One region of the Plantactinospora sp. CNZ320 genome, then DNA from elsewhere that is predicted to be linked to it. Evidence: riboswitches for the same ligand, from Rfam matches in the RefSeq annotation. Region 1 holds a riboswitch; each other region holds the start of a gene.

Region 1 (5,098 bases):
CCGCGACTGTCAGCGAGCGGCACTTCGATGTCTTCGCGCACTGGGACCGGGTGCTCGCCGGTCTGGACGCCGACCCGGCGGTACCGGCCGAGCTGCGTCACCTGATCTTCCAGCGGATGATCTGGCACCTGTTGCAGGTGCTCAGCCATCCCCGGCGGGTGCCGCCCGAGCGCCGCCGGGAGTTCTTCGCCGAGATCGTCACCCGCTACCGGGCACACCTGCCGCCCGCGGGCTACCAGCCGCCGGGCGGTGCGGCCGGGCTGAAGCACCGGCTGGTGGGTCGCGGGGCGTACGGGCTGTTCGCCGCGCTCCAGGCCGCCCGGCGGGCACACGTCGGCATGGTGGCCCGGGTCCGGCACCCGCTCGGGTCACGGCCGCCGGCCGGCACCGCCGGGTCGGCATCGGTGGCCGTGCCCGGCAGCCGGGTCGGGTCGGTGCCCGGTGAGTTGACCGACCGGGTGGGCTGAGGGTCCGACACCGGTCACCTCGACATCAGCCGTGTTCGCCGAGCGGGCCGACCTGCCAACCCTGGCGCCTGCACTCCTCCAGCAGGGCGGGCAGGGCGGCGAGACTTGACCGCCAGGCACCCGGCGCCGAGGTGCAGTCGGAGTCGTGCAGCAGCACCGTACCGCCGCCGGCCAGGCCGTCGCGCAGTGCCTCGAGTACCGAGGACCGGGTCGCCGACCGGCTCCAGTCCCGCCCCCAGCAGGTCCAGAGCACCGGGGTCAGATCCAGCCGGCGGGCGGCGACCAGGGCGGCGGTGCTGAACACCCCGTACGGCGGGCGGAAGAACCGGGGTACCCGACCGGTCACCGCCCCGATCAGCTCGCGGGTCCGGGCCAGGTCGCGGTAGGTGGCGTGCGGGCCCTGGAGCAGCAGGTTCTGGTGTGTCCAGCCGTGCACCGCGACCTCGTGCCCGGCGGCGACGAGATCCAGCCCGAGTTCCGGCGCGCGGGCCAGCATCGACCCCAGTAGGAAGAAGGTCGCCCGGGTCCGGTGCGCGGCCAGGGTCTCGACGAAGAGCGGGGTGGAGGCCGGATCGGGGCCGTCGTCGAAGGTGAGCGCGACGTGACCCGGCGAGCCGCGTCCGCTCAGCCGGGGAAAGAACCGCAGCCGTACCCCGGGCAGCACCGTCACCGCCGGCACCACCTGGGCGGCCAGTGCGGCAGCGACGGCGGTCGCCGGCACCACGCGTCCGCGCAATCGTTGCTGCACCCGCCGCACCATCTGCTCCGCCCGCCGCCCCGGTCGCGGAGGCGGTTACCCGCCCGGCCGGGGTTCATCCTCACCCGGACGGGTGGCCCGGGCCCGGCGCTGCGGTTGCCTGCCGGGCGCCGTGGTCGCTACCTCGGCGCTGCGCTGCTGCCTGGGCTGTGGTTGCCGTCCGGCGGCCTGGTCTCCGGCGCGTCCAGGAGTTTGCCGGGGCACCGGCCGGGTAGCCGGCGCGCGGCGACCGGGGAGGGCGCAGCGGTCCGGGAAGGCGCAGCGGTCCGGGAAGGCGCAGCGGTCCGGGAGGGTGCGGGACGGGGGGCGGATGCGGGGGCGACCTGCGGCGCGGGTAGCGGTGATCACCGGAGCGAGTGCCGGGGTGGGCCGGGCCACGGCCCGGCTGCTGGCCCGCCGGGGGATGCGGCTCGGCCTGCTGGCCCGGGGCGGCACCGGGCTGCGGGGCGCGGCCGAGGACGTCCGCGCGGCCGGGGGCGTGGCACTGCCGATCGAGGTCGACGTGGCGGACCACCGCCAGGTGGAGGCGGCCGCCGACCGGGTGACCGACGAGCTGGGACCTATCGATCTGTGGGTCAACAACGCCATCGTCTCGGTCTTCGCGCCCTTCACCGAGATCGGACCGGAGGAGTTCCGGCGGGTGACCGAGGTCTGCTATCTCGGGTACGTCTACGGCACCCGGGCCGCCCTCGACCGGATGCGCCCGCGCGGGAGCGGCACGATCGTGCAGGTCGGGTCGGCACTGGCCTACCGGTCGATCCCGCTCCAGTCGGCGTACTGCGGAGCGAAGCACGCCATCGCGGGCTTCACCGAGTCGCTGCGCTGTGAACTGCTGCACGACCGCAGCCCGGTCCGGCTCACCATGGTGCACCTGCCGGCGCTGAACACCCCGCAGTTCGACTGGGTACTCTCCCGGCTGCGTAACCGCGCCCAGCCGGTGCCACCGATCTATCAGCCCGAACTGGCGGCCCGAGCCATCGTGCACGCCGCCGACCGGCCGGACCGGCGGGAGTACTGGGTCGGTGCCTCCACGGTCGGCACCATCCTCGCCAACCGGCTGGTACCCGGGCTGCTCGACAGGTACCTGGCCCGGACGGGGTACTCCGGCCAGCAGACGGAGCAGCCGGCGCCGCGGGATCGAACGGCCAACCTGTGGCACCCGGTCGACGACGGCAGCGGGGTGGACCAGGGCGCGCACGGCTCGTTCGACACGCCGTATCGCACAAGGAGTCCGCAACTGTGGCTGTCCCAGCATCGGGGCGTGGTGACAGCGGGTCTGCTCTCGGCCGGTACGGTGGCCGGTGTGCTGTTCGGCACAACGCCCTGGCGCCGACGGTGACCAAAGAATCACGCCACCGACCAACCTGGACACGTTTTCGCACGTCAGGCCGGTGACTACCCGCTCGGTAACCGGTGACAACGCGCTTGGTAAATAGCCGACAGCGGCTAGTCGATAATGGTGGGCAAAGCATGACCTTCGATGCGCCTGAGGCGCCGTGATTACGGATAGTCGTTGCCTGGCAACGCTTTTGCCCGCGATCGGGTATTGCCATTCGGGAAGTGAAACCGGGTATGCTGTCTGCCGTTCATAGCCGCCGGCTACCGCGTGGTACCGGCGCTGATCGCCGCCTAATCGCCACACGGCGAGCCGGGGACCCACGCACCCCTGGGGTGAATCCGCGACAGCGGTAGGGACCACTTCCATCCCGAACCCGTCAGCTAACCCGGTCGGCGGCCGACGGAAGGGATACATGTGAGGGCACCCCTACGCCGAAGGCTGGCGACTGCCCTGGCACTGCTCACCGCCGCAGCTCTGGTCGTGGTCCCGTCGGAGGCGTCGGCGGCGCCCGCGCCGAAACCGGCCCCCCATGAGGAGGCCGACTCGCCGGTGCTCGGTGACGTGCTCGCCAGCGCCGGCAAGCGGCTGGCGGAGGCGAAGGCAGAACGCGCCAAGTCCCAGCGGCGGCAGCAGCAGCTCGGCAACCAGTTGAAGCAGGCGGAGGCCAGGCTGGCGGCGCTCACGCCGGAGGCGAGCGAGATCGCGGCCGAGTCCTACCGCAGCGGCAAGCTCAGCGCCATCTCGATGCTGCTGACGAACAACTCGTCCGACTCCGCGTCGAGCTCGTTCATCGAGCGGGCCTCGGCGCTCAACGAGCTGAACCTGTTCAACAACAGCAAGCTTCGGGCGCTCAACCAGGCGCGTAACGAGGTCGGCGCGGCCAAGAAGGCGATCGACGACGAGGTCGCCAAGCAGGCCGCGCAGGAGAAGATCATCCAGAAGCAGCAGACGGACGCGAAGAAGGCGCTCGCCCTGGTGGGCGGCAACTCGCGTCCGAACAAGGGGCTGGTGGCGGCCACCTCGCCGGTCGCCCGGCCGGGGCCGGGAATGGCCGACGGCTTCCCCGGGCTGCCGTGCAACAAGGACGATCCGACCACCGGCGGTTGCATCACCGCCCGGACACTGCACATGTACAACGAGGTGCGCCGGGCGGGCTTCAAGAGGTTCGTCGGCTGCTACCGGCCCGGTGGGCCGTTCGAGCACCCGAAGGGCCGCGCCTGTGACTGGTCGCTGCGCAACTCCGGGTTCAGCCGGGCTGCCAACGACGACCAGATGAAGTACGGCAACGACCTGGCCGCGTTCCTGATCCGCAACTCGGACCGGCTCGGCATCCTCTACGTGATCTGGTACAAGGAGATCTGGTTCCCCGGCGAGGGCTGGAGTTCCTACAGCGGTCCGAGTGACCACACCGACCACGTGCACGTCTCGATGTTGTAGGCCCGAACGAACGCCACCGCCCCGTCACCTGCTGTTCAGGGTGGCGGGGCGGTGGCGTTGTGCGGACAGGTTGCGCGCCGACTGGCATCATCGGCGGATGGCCGGCCGGTCCGACGGACTGACCGGCCGGCCCGCCCCGCTACCTGGTCCGCCCGCACCCGCCACGGTGGCGGCGGATAGGATGCGGGCCTCCGATCGGAGGCAGTTTGCGACGAACTCGTGTCGGTGTGGCGTTCGTGGTCGGGATCGCGGTGGTCAACACGATCGCCTGGGCGCTCTTCTGGCCCGCCGACGACGGCCGACCGGACTTCCTTCGGCAGGTGGTCGCCGAGTTCTTCGCGTCCACCGCCGTGCTGCTCTTCGCCGTCGCGCTGGTACTCGCCACCCGGGCGCGCTGGATCGAGCCCTTCTTCGGCGGCCTGGACCGGATGTACCGGACCCACCGCCAGGTTGCGGTCGCCGGATTCCTGCTGCTGGTTGCGCACGTCACGGTCGTGCCGTGGCTGCTCGACTCGCCGGGCGGCACGCCGTCCGGCCTGATCGCCTTCGCCGGGTTCACGGTGCTGGTGCTGTTGAGCGTCGGCCCACGGCTGCCGCTGCTGCGCAGGCTGGTGACGGTGAGCTATCGGCGGTGGCGACACTCGCACTGGCTGGTCGGGCTCTTCTTCGTGATCAGCCTGGCGCACACGCTCCTCGTCGACCAGGTCGTCGAGGCCAGTCCCGTGCCGTTCGCCCTGCTCCTCGCGGCTTACGTGGTCGGGGTCGTGGCGTACCTTTATACGCTGCTCCTCGCGCGACTCGTCCGGCCCCGCTACCGGTACGTCGTCGACGAGGTACGGCGCCTCAACACCAGCACCGTGGAGATCGCGTTACGTCCCCGCAAGACGCGCCGGCTGGTCTTCACCTCGGGGCAGTTCGTCTTCCTCCAGATCCGTCGGCCAGGGCTGCGCGAGCCGCACCCGTTCACCGTGAGCAGTGCCCCGGCGGAGGATCGGCTCCGGCTGACCGTCAAGGCGATCGGCGACTACACGGCCCGGCTGCACGAGCGCGCCGAGGCCGGTAGCCGGGCCACTGTGGAGGGCAGCTACGGCATGCTGG
Region 2 (5,098 bases), 3.4 Mb from region 1:
CTCCGTACGCCTCGTTGACCGGCACCACGAAGACGACCGGCAGCCGGTGCTGGGCGGCGGTCCAGAGCGCCTGGGGCGAGTACTGGAACGAGCCGTCCCCGATCACCGCCACCACCGGCCGATGCTGTCGGGTGTCCCGCTGGGCGAGTGCGATGCCGACCGCCGCCGGCAGCGCGAAGCCCAGGCCACCGCTGGCCATCTTGAAGTACGAACCCGGCCGGGTGATTGTCAGTTGCCGGTGCAGCACGCTGAGGTTGGAAGGGGATTCGGGGACCACGATCCCGTCGGCCGGCCATTCGGCGGCGAGCGCACCGAAGAGCGCCTCCGGGGTCAGCGGGGTGCCGGCCGCCGCGTCCGGCGCGGCGGGACGGGGTGGCGGCAGCGGCCGGTCGGTGGCCGGCAGCCGTTCGGCCAGCCCGGCGCAGGCCAGCGTCATGTCACCGACGAGGCTGTCGCCGACAGGTGCCCGGGCCGCCTCGGCCGGATCGTCGGTGACGTGCAGCAGCCGGGTGCCCTCCGGCAGGTAACCTCGCCGTCCCGGGACGTACGGGTAGTAACGGAACACCGGGGCACCGATTACCAGGACGGTGTCGTGGCCGACCAGTTTCTCGGCCAGCGGTCCGATCGCCGGTGGCAGCAGGCCCTGGAACTGCGGGTGGTCCTGCGGGAAGCCGACCCGGTCCGCGAACGGCGGCTGCCAGACGGGTGCCCGGCTCCGCTCGGCGAGGGCGATCGCCTCGGCCCAGCCGCCACTGCGGTCGACGCCCGAGCCGATCACCAGCATGGGTTGCTGGCTGGCCGCCAGGATCTCGGCGAACCGGTCCAGTTCCACCGGGTCGGGAGCGACCCGGGTGCTGACCCGGCGGATCGGCGCGGTGCCGTTGGCGGGTTCGTCCCAGTCGTCGAGCGGCAGGGAGAGGTAGACCGGCCCGGCCGGCGGCTGTACGGCGGTGGCGAGCGCCCGCATGAACGCCTCGGGAATGTCCTGCGCGCGCAGCGGCTCGTGACTCCATTTGACGTACGGCTCGGGGAGTTGGGTGGGGCGCACATTTGTCAGCATCGGCTCGGACAGGTTCATCGTCCGGGTCTGCTGGCCGGCGGTCACGATCATTGGCGTCTTGTTGTGCCAGGCGGTGACGAGGCTGCCCATCCCGTTTCCGGTGCCGGGGGCGGTGTGCAGGTTGACGTGCACCGGCCGGCCGCTGGCCTGTGCGTAGCCGTCCGCCATCGCGACCGCGGAGGCCTCCTGGAGGGCCAGGACGTAGGTGAAGTCGGCCGGAAAGTTCTTCAGGAATGGCTCCTCGGTGGAGCCGGGGTTGCCGAACAGGGTGGTCAGGCCGAGGGAACGGAGCAGGTGGTAGGTAGCTTCGTGCACCGTTGTCATCGGAAGGAGCCTCCTGGAGTCCTTGTCCCACGTTCGAGCCACCGGGGTAAGCCGGTCATTTCCGTCATACCGTACGCGTACATGATCATGCTGGTTTATCCACCGGTCGGCTGCCGGCCCGGAGACTCGGCCGGCGCTGTCCCGATCGCGCTGTGAGTCACTGTTTTCGCTGTTCAGTGGGGTTGGCAACGGCAGAAGTCGGCCAGTAATGTCGGCGCGTCTGGTCCGGCCCCTTGGTCGCCGTACGGGTGACACCGGAGCGGACCCGCCGAGTCGTTACGTAACGAGCCGGGGACCCACAGTTATCTGGGGTGAATCCGCGAGCCACATCGGCCCGTGGTAGGGCGGCCCTTCCCGCCCGAATCCGTCAGCTAACCCGGTAGGCGGTGTCGGAAGGAGTAGCTGTTCGTGCGGCACCACCCGGGCCTCCGCCCATCCCCCCAGTTCACTCGCTGCATCGCGCCGCCGCTTCCGGCCGTCGCGACCGTCCCGGACCACCCCGTCCCCGGCCGCCGCCCCAACCTGGCCCGATAGCGGTCTCTGACGCGGAAGTCGTCGACGCGCGAGCACCCCGCGGTCGCACTGGCCGGCACTTTTCGGTGAGACCGCTCGGTGCACCCTGGATCCGTCCCGGCGAATGCCAGTCGGCGGATCGGTCTCGTGCGATTGCGTGCGATAACGCGTCGCATTCCCCGCAGCGAAAGAAAGGTCGCGTCACTCCCTGCCCCCCCGGTGGCGATGACGCGCATTTCCTCTGGAGGACAACGTTGAAGCACGCAATCAACCGGCGGTTCAGGACCGTCATTTCGGGCCGGCGTAACCGGCTCGCGCTCGCCTCCGCGGCGGTGCTCGCCGCCGCCGCGTCCAGCGGGGTCGTACTGGCCTCGACCGACTCGGCGGAGGCACCGGACACCTCGACCGTCGCCGTCGCCGAAGTCGGCGCACCGGCGGCGGGTCAGGCCGGAGCGGCTGTCACCACCGCACCGCAGACGACCGCACCGGGTACGATCGCACCGGCGACCCCGACCCAGCCGGCCAGCACCGCGCCGGCCACGGCGGCGGCCAGCAAGGCGGCTAAGACGACCCCGGCCGCGACCCCGAGCAAGCCCCCGGCGCCCCCGGAGTCGAAGCTGCTGGACTACCAGTTCCAGGCCCAGATCAACGGCTGGTACTGCGGCCCGGCCGCCACCCGGATCGCCCTTACCGTCCGGGACAAGCAGCCCAGCCAGGACGCCGTCGCCGCCGACCTCGGCACCACGATGAGCGGCACGAACTCGGCCCAGGACACCACCCGGGTACTGAACAAGATCATCGGTACCGACTTCTACCGCACCACCGCCATCCCCGGCGGCTCGGCCACCCCGGCCCAGATGGACCAGCTCCAGGCCGACGTCGTGCACGCCGTCACCAGCGGGTACGCAGTGGTCGTCAACATCGCCGGCTCGGCCACCGACCTCGCCGGTGGCTGGCACAGCTACCCCGGCGGCCACTACGTGACGGTTGTCGGCTACCGCGACGACGGCCGTACGGTGAAGATCGCCGACCCGGCCATCCCGGGCGCGGACAGCAACTACTGGATGACCACCATCGACCTGGCGCACTGGACGGCGACCCGGGGCTACTCGTCCTGATCCGCCCTCTCCGCCGGTAGCAACACCGACGACGCCGGCCCGACCCACCCACCCGTCCTTGCCGACGGGGATGTGGGGCGGGCCGGCGTCGTCGTCACCAACGGTTGGGCGCCCGGCCTCGGTCAGGTACGGGTCACTGGCCCTGCCAGACCGCCTGCGCGCCCGTGTCACCGGTGCGGAAGACGTAGTACAGGCTGATCCCGGCCGCAGCCAGGGAGAGGATCCCGAGCACCAGGGTCAGCACCGGCGATCCCTTGCCGGTCGCGGCGGGGGCACGGTCCGCACCGTCCTCGCCACTTCCCTGGCCACCCTCGACGCCACCCGTCGCCGGCGCGGCGGTGCCCCGGGGCTTGACCAGGAGGACAAGCGCCAGGGCGAGCACCCCGAGCGCGATCGTCGCGTACAGGGTGTTGGTGCCGAGACCCTGGTGCTCCGCCAGCCTCGGCACGTACTCCGGGCTGACCCGGTTGCGGGACTCCAGCCGGGCCAGGAAACGGTCGCCGGAGAGCTTCGCCATCAGCGCGGCGAGCGGGGTGGCGACCGCGAGCAGTCCCAGCACCCAGCGCAGGTGCGGGCGGACGAACGGAAGGAAGGCGTACCCGACCGCGCTCAGCGCGAGCAGTGGCACGAAGACCACCGCCGCATGGACCAGGAACGGGTGGGCGGGAATGCCCATGAACTCCTCGAGCACCGGCGCCTCCTCGGCGACAGATCGGTGGGTGGGCTTTCCAGAACGTTGACATGGTGCCCGGGGCGGGCACCGATGACAAGGCCCTCGCCGGCACCGGTCGTACCGGCCCCGGCTCGGTCGCGGTTCAAAGAGGACTGACGTCCGGGGCGGGCGCTGGCTCGCCGACGACGTACTCGGTGTACTCGGCGACCGGGGTGAAGCCGAGCCGGTCGTAGAGCTTGTAGGCTGCCGTGTTCTCCGCCTCGACGTTGAGCGCCACCGCGTCGACGGTCTCCAGCAGCCGTCGGCAGAGCGTCGCCACCACGGTGCTGGCCAGCCCCTGCCCCCGGTACGCCGGAGCCGTCGTCACGTTGCCCAGCGCGGCCACCCGGTATCGCGGCGACCAGACGTGCACCCCGGCGACGGCGGCCAGTTCCCCGTCCCGGCGCAGCCCGAGGTAGTGTCCGGTCTCGACCAGCCGGGGATCGAACCAGTTGCCCGGATAGGCGGCACGGTAGAAGGCGATCAGTTCCGGTACGTCGGCCTCGGTGAGCACCTCGCCACCGGGCGCCACCCGGGCCAGCCGGTCCGGGTCGGTGAGCGCCATCTTCAGGTGCGCACCGCGTGACCGCAGCGGGTACTCCCGGGCCAGCACCGCCTCGCCGCCGGCGCAGAGGTGCGCCTCGAAGTGCCGGGGCAGCAGCGGGAGCAGATCGGTGAGCAGTCCGGTCAGCACCGCCGGTGAGCGGTGCAGCGCCAGCAGCACCGGAGTGGACAGACCGTGATATAGCAGGGCCACCGCGTCGTCGCGCCGATACCAGGTGGTGTACGGCCAGTAGAAGTCGTCGAGGTCGCCGAGTTCGTACGCGTGCAGGTGCGGGTCGCGGCGCAGCAGGCCGGCCAGTTCGTTCCGGTCGTGGCTGGTCCTGATCATCGTCACCGACGCATCATGGCACAGCACCCGCGATCGGCAGCGGCCGATCAGGGCACCGGCGCGGGGCGGGGCGACGGTACGGACTGCGCTGCGCTCCCGGTGCCGTCCAACTGCCGCCGGGCCTCGTCGAGGAAGCCGTCGGCGTACTGCTGCTCCGGGAAGTCACCGAGATAGCGGGTACGGGTCCGCCACCGCACCTCGGCCAACGGATCGCTCTCCAGCAACCGGTCGAGTACGTCGTCCAGATTGGACATCTGCGAGTCCAGTACGTAGCCCGAACCGGCCAGCGGGAAGCCCTCGACGAACCGCTCGCCCTCGCCGACCCGGTCCGTGACCGCGTACGGCTTGCCCGAGTAGAGGTAGTCGGAGATCACCGCCGAGACGTCCGAGACCAGCGCGTCGGAGGCGTTGACGCAGTCGACCAGGCTCATCTTCTTCGCCGCGTCGGCACCGAAGACGTGCCGCCGTCCCGTGCTCGC
Region 3 (5,098 bases), 370 kb from region 1:
GGTCCGGGAGGTGAGCCTGCTCCGCTGTGCCGGCGCGTCCCGGGCGCAGGTGCGCGGCGTCGTACTCCTGGAGGCGGGCGTCCTCGGCCTGCTCGCCTCGGTCGGCGGGCTGCTGGCCAGCCTGCTCGTCGGCTACGGGCTGATCCGGGGACGGGAACTGGTCGCCTCGGACATCCCACTGCACGCCCCGGTGGTGCGCTGGCCGACCGTGCTGGTGGCGCTCGGCTTCGGCACCCTGGTGACAGTGCTGGCCGCGCTGGTGCCGGCGGTGCAGGCGAGTCGGGTACCGCCGCTGGCCGCACTGCACTCCCGCAGCGCCGTGGCGGTGGGCGGGGGCCGGCGCGGCCGTACCCGGATCGCTGTCGCGCTCGGCCTGGCCGGGGTCGGCGGGCTGGCCGTACTCGTCGGGTTGCCGTTGGCCTTTCCCGGGTTGCCGCTGGTGCTCGGCGGCGGCATGGTCGCCTTCCTCGGCGCGGTGGTCGCGGCCCCGCTGCTGGTCCCCCGGGCGGTCCGGCTGGTCGGCTGGCTGCCGGCCCGGCTCTTCGGTCCGGTGGTACGGCTGGCCGTGGTCAACGCCCGACGCGATCCCCGGCGGGCGGCGGCGACCAGCACCGCCCTGACCATCGGGGTGGCCCTGATGGCGATGTTCAGCGTGCTGCTGGCGACCGCCCGGGAGCAGGCCGGACGGGAGCTGTCCGAGAACTTCCCGGTCGACTTCGTGCTGGACCGGGTCCGCACCGACGGCTCGCCGACGGCGGTACGCGGCCCGCTGCCACCCGGGCTGGCCCAGCGGCTGCGCCCCGATCCGGCGTTCGGCACCGTCGCCGAGGTACGCCTGGCCAACTCGCCGCTGAACGCACGGATCCGGATCTGGGCGGTGCCGCCGGAGCGGCTGCACGGGCCGGTACGTCCCGAGGTGACCGCCGGCAGCCTGGCCGGGCTGGTGCCGGGGACGGTGGCGGTGAGCCGGCAGTTCGCCGCCGACCGGGGCGTCGGGGTCGGTGACCGGATCGCCCTCGGGCTCGGCCCACCGGCCCCGTTGACAGTGGTGGCGGTCTACGACGACTCCCCGGTCGACGGTGCCGCCCTGGTCTCCTGGACGTCGTTCACCGCCGCGTACGGCCCCGGGGAGCCGGACCGGCTGCTGGTCGACCTCGCCCCGGGGGTGTCGACGGCGGCGGGCCGGCAGGCGCTGGACGCGGCCCTGGCCGACCAGCCGGCGGTCCGGGTACGCGGCCTCGCCGACCAGGCCGACGCGCTCGCCCGTACCCTCGACGAGCTGTTGGGGATCTTCGCCGCCCTGCTCGGCATGTCGGTGCTGATCGCCGTGCTGGGCATCGGCAACACGCTCGCGCTCTCGGTGGTCGAACGCCGCCGCGAGTCGGCGACGGTCCGGGCGCTGGGCCTGTCCCGCCGGCAGCTGGCCGCCATGCTGCTGACCGAGGCGGCGCTGGCCGGCGCGGTAGGTGCACTGGCCGGGATCGCCCTCGGCGTCGGCCTCGGCTGGACGGCGGCACTGGGGCTGATCCGCGGGTACGGGCACGGATTGCCGGCCGTACCCGTCGGTCAGCTCGCCCTCTGCGCCGCGCTGGCCGCCTCGGCGGGGGTGCTGGCCAGCCTGCCGCCGGCCCGGCGGGCCGCCCGGGCGCCGATCGCGGCCACCCTGGCCGACGAGGGATAGCCGGTCCCGCCGTTTTCCGGCTGGGACGACCCCACGGCCCGGCAGTATCGACAGCGGGGGTGACCGGGACGGAGGGAGCGGCGTTGGGGGCCGGGCACGACCACGGGGGGCGGTTGACCTGGGCGGCAGAGCAGCACCGGGGGCGGCTCTGGGCGGCCTTCGGGCTGCTCGCCGTCCTGATGGTGGTCGAGACGGTCGCCGCGCTGGCCACCGGCTCGCTGGCGCTGCTCTCCGACGCCGGGCACATGTTCACCGACGTGCTCGGGATCGGGATGGCACTGGCCGCGATCACGGCGGCCCGGCGGGCGGTCGGCGACCCGCAGCGGACCTTCGGCCTCTACCGCCTGGAGGTGCTGGCGGCGCTGGCCAACGCGGTACTGCTGTTCGGGGTGGCGCTCTACGTGCTGGTCGAGGCGGTACGCCGGTTCGACGACCCGCCCCGGGTCGCGGCCGGTCCGATGCTCGTGGTCGCCACGCTCGGCCTGCTGGCCAACGCCGCCGCCTTCGGCCTGCTCCGGGCCGGTGCGCGGGAGAGCATCAACCTGCGCGGCGCATATCTGGAGGTACTCGGGGACCTGCTCAACTCGGTGGGAGTGATCGTCGCCGCCGTGGTGATCATCCTGACCGGCTGGCGCTGGGCGGATCCGATCGTGGCCCTGGCGGTCGGGCTGTTCATCCTGCCCCGCACCTGGCGACTCGGCCGCAGCGCCGTACGGATCCTGGTGCAGGCCGCGCCCGAGCACCTCGACGTGGCCGCCGTACGCACCCGGCTGGCCGGGGTACCCGGCGTCTGCGACGTACACGACCTGCACGTCTGGACCCTCACCTCCGGGATGGAGGTGGCCTCGGCGCACCTGAGGCTGGACCGCGACGCGGAGGTGGGTACCGTACTCGCCGCGGCCCGGTCGGCGCTGCGCGAGGACTTCCACATCTCGCACGCCACGCTCCAGGTCGAGCCGAACACCGCGCCCGGGGGCTGCGGCCCCACCGACTGGTGACCACCGAGCACGCCGCGTGACATCGCGGTCGGCCGGCGACCCTCGCACACCTGCCCCGCCAGCCGTCGAGACTCACCGATAGTTAGCGGCATCTTAAGTTTTGAGGCTGCGTCGGCCAGCTTTGTCCGGATACATCCGCCCAACTCGGAAAATCGCGAATCCGGCTCCGACAACGCCACGTGTCCCCGGCGAACGACTGCCGGTAAGCTCGGCTCCGGTCTCCGCCGGGCGGCGCCCTCCGGCGCCTGCGGGGACCGTCGCCTAATCGCACGCGCGAGCCGGGGAACCACGTACCAGGGGTGTATCCGCGCCAGCGGTAGGGATCTTCCGTCCCGAACCCGTCAGCTAACCCGGTCGGCGGCTGACGGAAGGACATTGTCATATGCCGTTCCTGGCACCCACCCGACAGGCTCCGGCGTCCGCGCGGAGCGCCACGAGACCGCACCGGAAGGTCGCGACCACAGCGGTCGTCGCCCTCGGCATGGTCCTCGCGGCGCTCGGCGGCGCACCCGCGCAGGCGGCACCGGAGTACGCGACCCCCGGGGCGCTGGCCGCGGCACCCGGCGGCGACGACATCGACGGAGGCACGGACAGCCTGCGCGAGCAACTCCAGACCGCCAGCAAGGGCTATCTGACCGCCAAGAACAAGTTGGACAACTCCGTCAAGCGGCAGAAGGAACTGAACCAGCAGCTCGCCGAGCTGCGTACCGAGGTGGCGACCCGGAGCGAACGGGTCGCCGAGATGGGCAACATGGCGTACCGGACCGGTCGGCTCGGCCAGGTCTCCGCACTGCTGAACAGTGGATCTCCGACCAGCCTGGTGGACCGGGCCGCCGCACTCGACACGATCTCGGCGAACGAGAGCCGGGAACTGCGCGGGCTGCGGGAGAGCCTGGACAAGGAGACCCAGGCCAAGGCCGCGCTCGACAAGGAAATCGGCGAGCAGCGCAAGCAGGTCGAGGTGATGGAGACCCGCAAGAAGCAGGCCGAACGGGCGCTTGCGGCGGCGAACAACAGCGGCGGCGCCGCCGCCGGGATCAGCGGCAGCGGGGGCGGGTCGGCGCGACCGGCACCCCGTAACGCCGACGGCTCCTGGCCGGACGAGTCGTGCAGTCTCAACGACCCGACCACAAGTGGCTGCATCACCGCGCGCACCCTGCACGCGTTGAAGCAGGCCCAGGCGGCCGGCTTCACCCGGTTCGTCTCCTGCTTCCGCAGCGGAGGCAGCGGCGAGCACCCGAAGGGTCAGGCGTGTGACTTCGCCGCCCAGAAGAACGGGTTCGGCGGAGTGGCGACCGGCGGCGACCGGACGTACGGCAACAACCTGGCGGCGTACTACGTGCGCAACGCCGATCGACTGGGTGTGCTGTACGTGATCTGGTTCAAGCAGATCTGGCTGCCGAGCAGTGGTTGGAAGACGTACAACGGGGGCAACGGTGACCCGTCCAGCGATCACACCAACCACGTACACCTGTCGATGCACTGATCGACCGCACCGCACCATCGCGAACCGCCGGCACCGCCCGCCACCCCTGGGCAGTGCCGGCGGTTCCCGCTATCAGCAGCCGATCCGGGTCGAGCCGAGCGCCACGTCGTCGAACCAGAGCGTGTTCGCGCCCTCGCCGTAGCTCTCCCAGCCCAGCCGCAGGTCGGTCAGGTTGGGCCGCCAGTTGGCCCGGTTGTACCACTGCCCATCGACATCGTGCGTCGGCGTACCGTCGGCGGTCAGCCCGGTCACCGCGGTCCCGTTGACCCAGGTGGAGAGCCGGCCCTGCGCGCCGTCCACCATGAACTCCAGGCAGGTCCACTCGTTGACCGGCAGCGGCGCGCTGAGTGCGACACCGTTCGGGCTCTGCTCCGGCAGGGTGGCGTCGTCGGACGCGCGGTTCCATTGCAGGGCGCGGTTCTGCCCGCCCATCCGCAGGTCACGGTTGCCGTCGGCCGCGTCCCGCATGGCCAGGAAGGTCACGTGCGAGGTCGGCAGTGCCGTGGTGTGCCGGACCCAGAGCCTGGCGTACCGCACCGCCCCGACGCTGCCCAGATCGCGGGTCGAGCCGACGAAGACGTGGTTGCAGTAGCCGACGGCACCGTTGATGCGTACCGAGCGGGTGCCCTGGTGCGCGACCGAGGTGTCGATGCTGGCGGTGCCGCTGCCCGAGCAGTCCGGGTAGCTGACGGTCCAGTCGCCCGACGGCGCCGTACCGGTCTGGTTCTCGAAGCCGTCGCAGAGCACCGCGCCGCCGCAGCCGCTCGGCGGCGGAGTGGTCGGCGGTACGGTCGGTGGTGGTGTCAGCGTCGGCGGCACGCTGGTCGGCGGAGTAGTCGGCGGCCTGGTGGTCGGCGGCGCCGTGCTCGGCGGGGTGGTCGGTTCGGCACCGTTGCACGGTTCACCGTTCAGGGTGAACCCGCTCGGTGCCGC
Region 4 (5,098 bases), 930 kb from region 1:
GCTCACGGCGGAGAGGCGGCCGGGTCGGCGGGGAGTCTCGCGGTCCACCGGTCCGGCCGGTCCACCCTCGGCGACCACCGAGGCGGTGGCGGTTCTTGTCGCGGTCATGCAGGCACTCTCCGAATCTCTCGGAAGCGTCGTCTGGCGTGAGATCCGGCGGCTGACCCTGCCGCATCGGATCACTGAGTGAACTGGTGGTTCACCATAGAGACGTGATCGAGGGCACGTCAACGGTTTGATCCCGCCGACGAATCACGATTTGGCGCCATCGCCACCCCCGCTCACCTGCGAGGGAGGCCCCGAGCCCGATCCGGGACAGCCGGCGGTCCGCAGCGGAGGCGAATATCAGAGCTGACCCGATCGAGCTGGGTCTGCGACGACTGGATCACCGTCCGTCACCGGCATGCGGTGTCGGTACGCCTGCGGTCGGGCAGGTGGCACCCGCCCGGGCCGTGCTCCCCGCGCGGCGCGGGGATCGGTCCGGGCGGGTGCGGTCAGCAGGTCTGGGCGCAGTTGCGCAGCCCGTACCGGATCTTCAACTGGGTACCGCCATTGCCGTCCCAGTCATCGGCGTAGACCACCGTGAAGACCCCGGTCGGGTCCAAACCGATCGCCGGCTGGTCCTGACGGTTCGCGGTGATGACGCTCAGCCGGCTCTCCGGGAACCTGTTGCCGCTCGTCCCGTCCGGACCGATCCCCCGGGCCCAGACCTCGGTGCCGCTGCTGGCACTGGTCAGTCCGGTCGCCTGGCCACTCTCCTGCCAGGTGACCACGGCGTTGCCCGAGCCGTCCACCGCGATGTCCGGGCGCGCCTGCCGTCCCACCCGGTCCGACTGGTACGGGGTCTGCGCGCTGACCTGGTAGGCGCCGTTGGCACCGGTGCTCCACCTGTAGATCGGGCCGCTGACGGTACGGGCCGCGAAGGTGGCCGTGGAGCCGGTGAATCCCCGTACGTAGATCTGCGACTGCGGGTTGCCGTCCTGACCGGTCCGGGCGGTGTGCCCGTCGTACCAGGCGACGTACCAGGTACCCGAGTCGGCGATGGCCACTGCCGGGTCGCGCTGCTGGCCGTCGGAGAGCGAGCCGGTGTGCACCGCCACGGTGCCGCCGAAGGCACCCGCCAGGGTGCCGGTCTTGGCCCGGATGCTGTACCCGCCGTTGCCGTCCTCGTCGTCCTCCCAGGCGACGGCCACCGTGCCGGTCGAGGTGGCGGCCACGTCCGGCTTGCGGTAGGTGCCACCGGCCACGGCCTGGACCGGGGCGTCGTAGCCGCCCGTGAGCGGCGAGAGCCGGGCGTCGGACGCCGAGAACGAGGCGTACCGGATGGAGCTGGCCCCGGCCGTCGAGGTGTCCTGCCAGGTCACCGCGTACCGCCCGTCGGGCAGCACCGCGATCGACGGCTCGCTCTGGTCGCCGTCGGCGATGGAGTTCACGTTGACCACCGGGCCCATGGTGCCGTCCGGGCGGACCCGGCGGGCCCGGATCTCGTACCCGCCGTTGCCGTTGCTGTCGTCGGCCCAGGTCACCACCGCGTCGCCGTTGCCGGCGATGCCCACGTCCGGGGTGCGGTAGTTCCAGTTGGTACCGCCTCCGGTCCGGACGGCCACTTCGGACTGCAGGACCCCGTCGACGAACCGGCCCAACCGGATTTCGTTGTTCAGCCCGCTCTCCCGGCCGGAGGCGAACGCGGACACGGTGACGTTCCGGCCTGCGGAGTCCCGGGTCGAGGCGACCGCGGGGGTGAACTGGTCACCGGTCGCCAGCAGGTTCGCGGTGGCGAATCTGGCCCCCGGGTACCGGTTCGGCGAAATGGTCACCACGGCGTTCTTGATGGCGTTGAAGTCCGCGACGTATCCGTTGTAGAGGGACGGGTCGTCGAGGCGCATGAAGGTCTCGTCGTTCTTCCTCAACGCACCGTTGGTGAGGTTCTGCGTGCCGGTGTAGACGTACCGGTGCATCTGGTTGTCCTTGCGGGACACGCCCTGCACCAGCAGGTACTTGGAGTGGATGCTGCCGTCGGAGCATTCGCCGTTGACGCCGGGCTCGACCGTGAAGAACGACTGCCGGCATCCGCCGGGGTCCATCGCGTAGACGCCGATGCCGCGTGCGGTCAGGCCGGCCATCGCGTCCTGGTGCTCGCCGGTGGCCACCTCGACGGTGCATCCGGCGGCCTGCTTGTCACCCAGCGCGTCGATCACCTCGGGCCGGGCGGCCCGGAAACCCCACATCGCCACCCGGATGATGTCGTCGGAGCTGCTGGTCGAGCACTGCACGTCGTCGATGGCGGCGGCGACGATGTCGGAGCGGCTGCTCTGCGGGTTGAACGATGCCGCGATCGTCGTGCTCTCGCTGGCGCTCGGCGACTCGCGGGGCGAGAACCAGATCCGGGTACTGCCCGCGTCGACGTGCCCGCGCTCGTACGACTTCGCGGTGCCGGTGACCAGGAGCTTGCGCCCGACATAGTTGCGGAACGCGTCGGCCAGCGCGGGGTCGTTGTCCACCCGCACCTGGTTCTGCCACATCTGCTGCTGCGGCTTGGTCGGGTTGGCCGAGCTGACCACCGTGACGTCGGTACGCCCGTCCGACAGCCCGCTGAACACCCAGAACTTGTTGTGGTTGATGCCCGTCCCGCCGGACGAGCAGGAGATGCGGCACTGCCAGGTCCACGATCCGGTGGCACCGGCGCGGTAGCCGCCCAACCCGGTGACGAGCTGGCCCACCTGGTTGGACTGTGCCCCGCAGGACGCGGTGGTGCCGCTGGTGCACGCCTCGATGATGAGCCGGACCCTGACGCCGCGGGCGTGCGCCGCCAGCAGGTTGTCGGTGATCCCCTGGTCGGAGAAGGTGTAGAGCGAGCCGTACACGGTGGAGCCGGGTGTGGCCAGCGCGATCAGGTCGGCGATCTGGTCCCGGAGCCCGGGGGTCTGGTACGGCAGGAAGTGCGCGCCGTTCCGGCCGGGGTCGGGGGTCGCGTAGACGGCATCGGGCACCGGGTCGAGATTCGGCCGCAGGAAGAGCACGGTGCTGTTCCCGCTGGTGACGGGCACAACAGCGGCGTTGGCGTGGGCGGCTGGCAGAGTGACCGAGCCGACCGCGACGATGACGCCGAGCAGGAGCACTCGGAGACGTCGAGGCATGTGGGTACTCCCTTGTAGGGCGAGAGAGCCACCGAGAGCTCGGCGGCCGATCAGGGTATCCAAGATCACCCTCGATTTCCGCCCCGCCGGTTCGGCCCGCCACCGACCGCGCCCGGCAGGTCTTGAAGCAATTTCCACGCCCGATCGCGGCGAAATCCACCTGTTCGACCCAGTTGATCAGGTAGGCTGACCCCGGTTTCGCCCGGTGGCGCACCCCTCCGCGCCGGCGTGACCGCCGCCGAATCACTTTCGGGTGAGCCGGGGACCCAGGTAGGTGGGGTGAGTCCGCAACCGCGGTAGGGACTTGTTCCGTCCCGAACCCGTCAGCTAACTCGGTAGGCGGGCGACGGAGGGACATGCATGACGGGATCCACACGTCGGCGGTTTCCGCTGGCCCTGGCCCTGCTCGCCACGTTCGGCGCGCTCGCCGGGGCGGCCTTCCGGCCCGGCGTGGCGGAGGCGAACAGCCCCGCCGTCCTCGGCGACGAAGGCGACACCCCGCTCCTGCGGGACGTGCTCGAATCGACCGGCCGGGGTTACCTACAGGCCAGGAACGCCCTGGCCAACGCGAAAGCCCGGCAGGCGAGGATCGCCGCCGAGCTACGCCGGGTCGAGGAACGGATCGCGCAGTTGCGGCCCCGGGTCGAGCAGGTGGCCCGGACGGCGTACCAGACCGGCCGGATCGGCCCGGTGCTGGTACTGCTGCACAGCGGCTCCGCCGACGAACTCCTGGAGCGGGCCCGTGGCCTGGAGGCGGTGGCCCTGCGGGACAACGACGCACTGCGTGCGCTCGGCCAGGCCCGGGAGCGGGCCGCCCGAGCCAAGCGGGCGCTCGACGCCGAGGTGATCGAGGAGCGCCGTCAACTCGCCATCATGCTGCGCCAGAAGCAGGCCGCCGAGCGGGCGCTGGCCCAGGTCGGCGGCGCCTCCACCGGAGGGTTCGTCAGCGCCAGTTCACCGGTGGCCCGGCCCGCGCCACGCGCCACCGACGGCTCCTGGCCACCGCAGGCGTGTGACCAGCCCGACCCGACCACCACGGGCTGCGTCACGGCACGCACCCTGCACGCCTACACCGAGGCGCGTCGGGCCGGCTTCGCCCGGTTCACCGGCTGCTACCGCCCCGGGGGGCCGTACGAGCACCCGAAGGGGCGGGCCTGCGACTTCTCCGCCGAGGCGGGCGGCTTCCGGGGTGCCGCCACCGGCGCCGACCGGACGTACGGCAACAACCTGGCCGCGTTCTTCGTCCGCAACGCCGACCGGCTCGGGGTGCTGTACGTGATCTGGTACCGGCAGATCTGGTTGCCGACGACCGGCTGGAAGTCGTACGGCGGCGCACACGGAGACCCGTCAAGCGACCACACCAACCACGTGCACCTGTCCCTGATCTAGCCGCAGTGCCGCTCGGTCAGGGCGGTGGGTGCTCGGTCGAGGGACCCGCGTCAGGGTCGCGGCCTCCCGGGCAGCCGGACCGTGACGAGGAGCCCACCGGCGGGGCCGGGGGCCAGGTCGAGGGTTCCGTGGTGGGCACGGACGATGCTGTGCACGATGGCCAGGCCGAGGCCGACGCCGGGGTGCCCGTCGATGCGTACCCGTTCCGTGCCGCGCTGGAAGGGCTCGGTGAGGGTCGGCAGCAGTTCGGGTGGGAGCCGGTGGCCGGTGTTCTCGACCCGCAGCACGCTGGTGTCGCCGTACGCCCCGGTGTGCACAGTCACGGTGCCGTCCACGGGCAGGTTGTGCACGATGGCGTTCTGCACGAGGTTCGTCGCCATTCGCAGCAGGAGTTCGGCGGAACCGCTGGTCCAGGCGACCCCGCCGGTGACGTCCACAGTGGTCCGGCGCTGTTCGGCGAAGGGAAGCAGCGTTTCGACGGCCTCCTCGGCGACGAGGGAGAGGTCGACGCTCTCCCGGGGGAGGTTTCCGCGGTCGCCCCGGCTGAGCAGCAGGAGTGCCTCGGTGAGGTT

What was found. Region 1 has a riboswitch for cyclic di-AMP ahead of CLT71_RS14975 (VldE C-terminal domain-containing protein). Riboswitches for the same ligand answer to the same signal wherever they lie in the genome.
Region 2: linked by a shared signal. The riboswitch ahead of CLT71_RS00305 (C39 family peptidase) and the one ahead of CLT71_RS14975 (VldE C-terminal domain-containing protein) in region 1 are both predicted to bind cyclic di-AMP.
Region 3: linked by a shared signal. The riboswitch ahead of CLT71_RS13390 (coiled-coil domain-containing protein) and the one ahead of CLT71_RS14975 (VldE C-terminal domain-containing protein) in region 1 are both predicted to bind cyclic di-AMP.
Region 4: linked by a shared signal. The riboswitch ahead of CLT71_RS19340 (VldE C-terminal domain-containing protein) and the one ahead of CLT71_RS14975 (VldE C-terminal domain-containing protein) in region 1 are both predicted to bind cyclic di-AMP.

The regions. Positions count from the first base shown of each region.
Region 1 covers NZ_PJMP01000001.1:3,428,953-3,434,050, reverse strand. Annotated here, with positions in the region: gene CLT71_RS14990 (glycosyltransferase family 2 protein) at 1-467, shown strand, start outside; gene CLT71_RS14985 (polysaccharide deacetylase family protein) at 493-1,215, opposite strand; gene CLT71_RS14980 (SDR family oxidoreductase) at 1,535-2,563, shown strand; cyclic di-AMP (ydaO/yuaA leader) riboswitch at 2,841-2,974, shown strand; gene CLT71_RS14975 (VldE C-terminal domain-containing protein) at 2,978-4,000, shown strand; gene CLT71_RS14970 (ferredoxin reductase family protein) at 4,207-5,098, shown strand, end outside.
Region 2 covers NZ_PJMP01000001.1:71,526-76,623, forward strand. Annotated here, with positions in the region: gene mdlC (benzoylformate decarboxylase) at 1-1,384, opposite strand, end outside; cyclic di-AMP (ydaO/yuaA leader) riboswitch at 1,641-1,785, shown strand; gene CLT71_RS00305 (C39 family peptidase) at 2,152-3,015, shown strand; gene CLT71_RS00310 (hypothetical protein) at 3,149-3,706, opposite strand; gene CLT71_RS00315 (GNAT family N-acetyltransferase) at 3,831-4,619, opposite strand; gene CLT71_RS00320 (CDP-glycerol glycerophosphotransferase family protein) at 4,667-5,098, opposite strand, start outside.
Region 3 covers NZ_PJMP01000001.1:3,057,008-3,062,105, forward strand. Annotated here, with positions in the region: gene CLT71_RS13380 (ABC transporter permease) at 1-1,681, shown strand, start outside; gene CLT71_RS13385 (cation diffusion facilitator family transporter) at 1,765-2,679, shown strand; cyclic di-AMP (ydaO/yuaA leader) riboswitch at 2,928-3,055, shown strand; gene CLT71_RS13390 (coiled-coil domain-containing protein) at 3,062-4,165, shown strand; gene CLT71_RS13395 (cellulose-binding domain-containing protein) at 4,238-5,098, opposite strand, start outside.
Region 4 covers NZ_PJMP01000001.1:4,355,146-4,360,243, forward strand. Annotated here, with positions in the region: gene CLT71_RS19330 (ABC transporter permease subunit) at 1-108, opposite strand, end outside; gene CLT71_RS19335 (phospholipase D-like domain-containing protein) at 495-3,137, opposite strand; cyclic di-AMP (ydaO/yuaA leader) riboswitch at 3,364-3,494, shown strand; gene CLT71_RS19340 (VldE C-terminal domain-containing protein) at 3,498-4,526, shown strand; gene CLT71_RS19345 (sensor histidine kinase) at 4,577-5,098, opposite strand, start outside.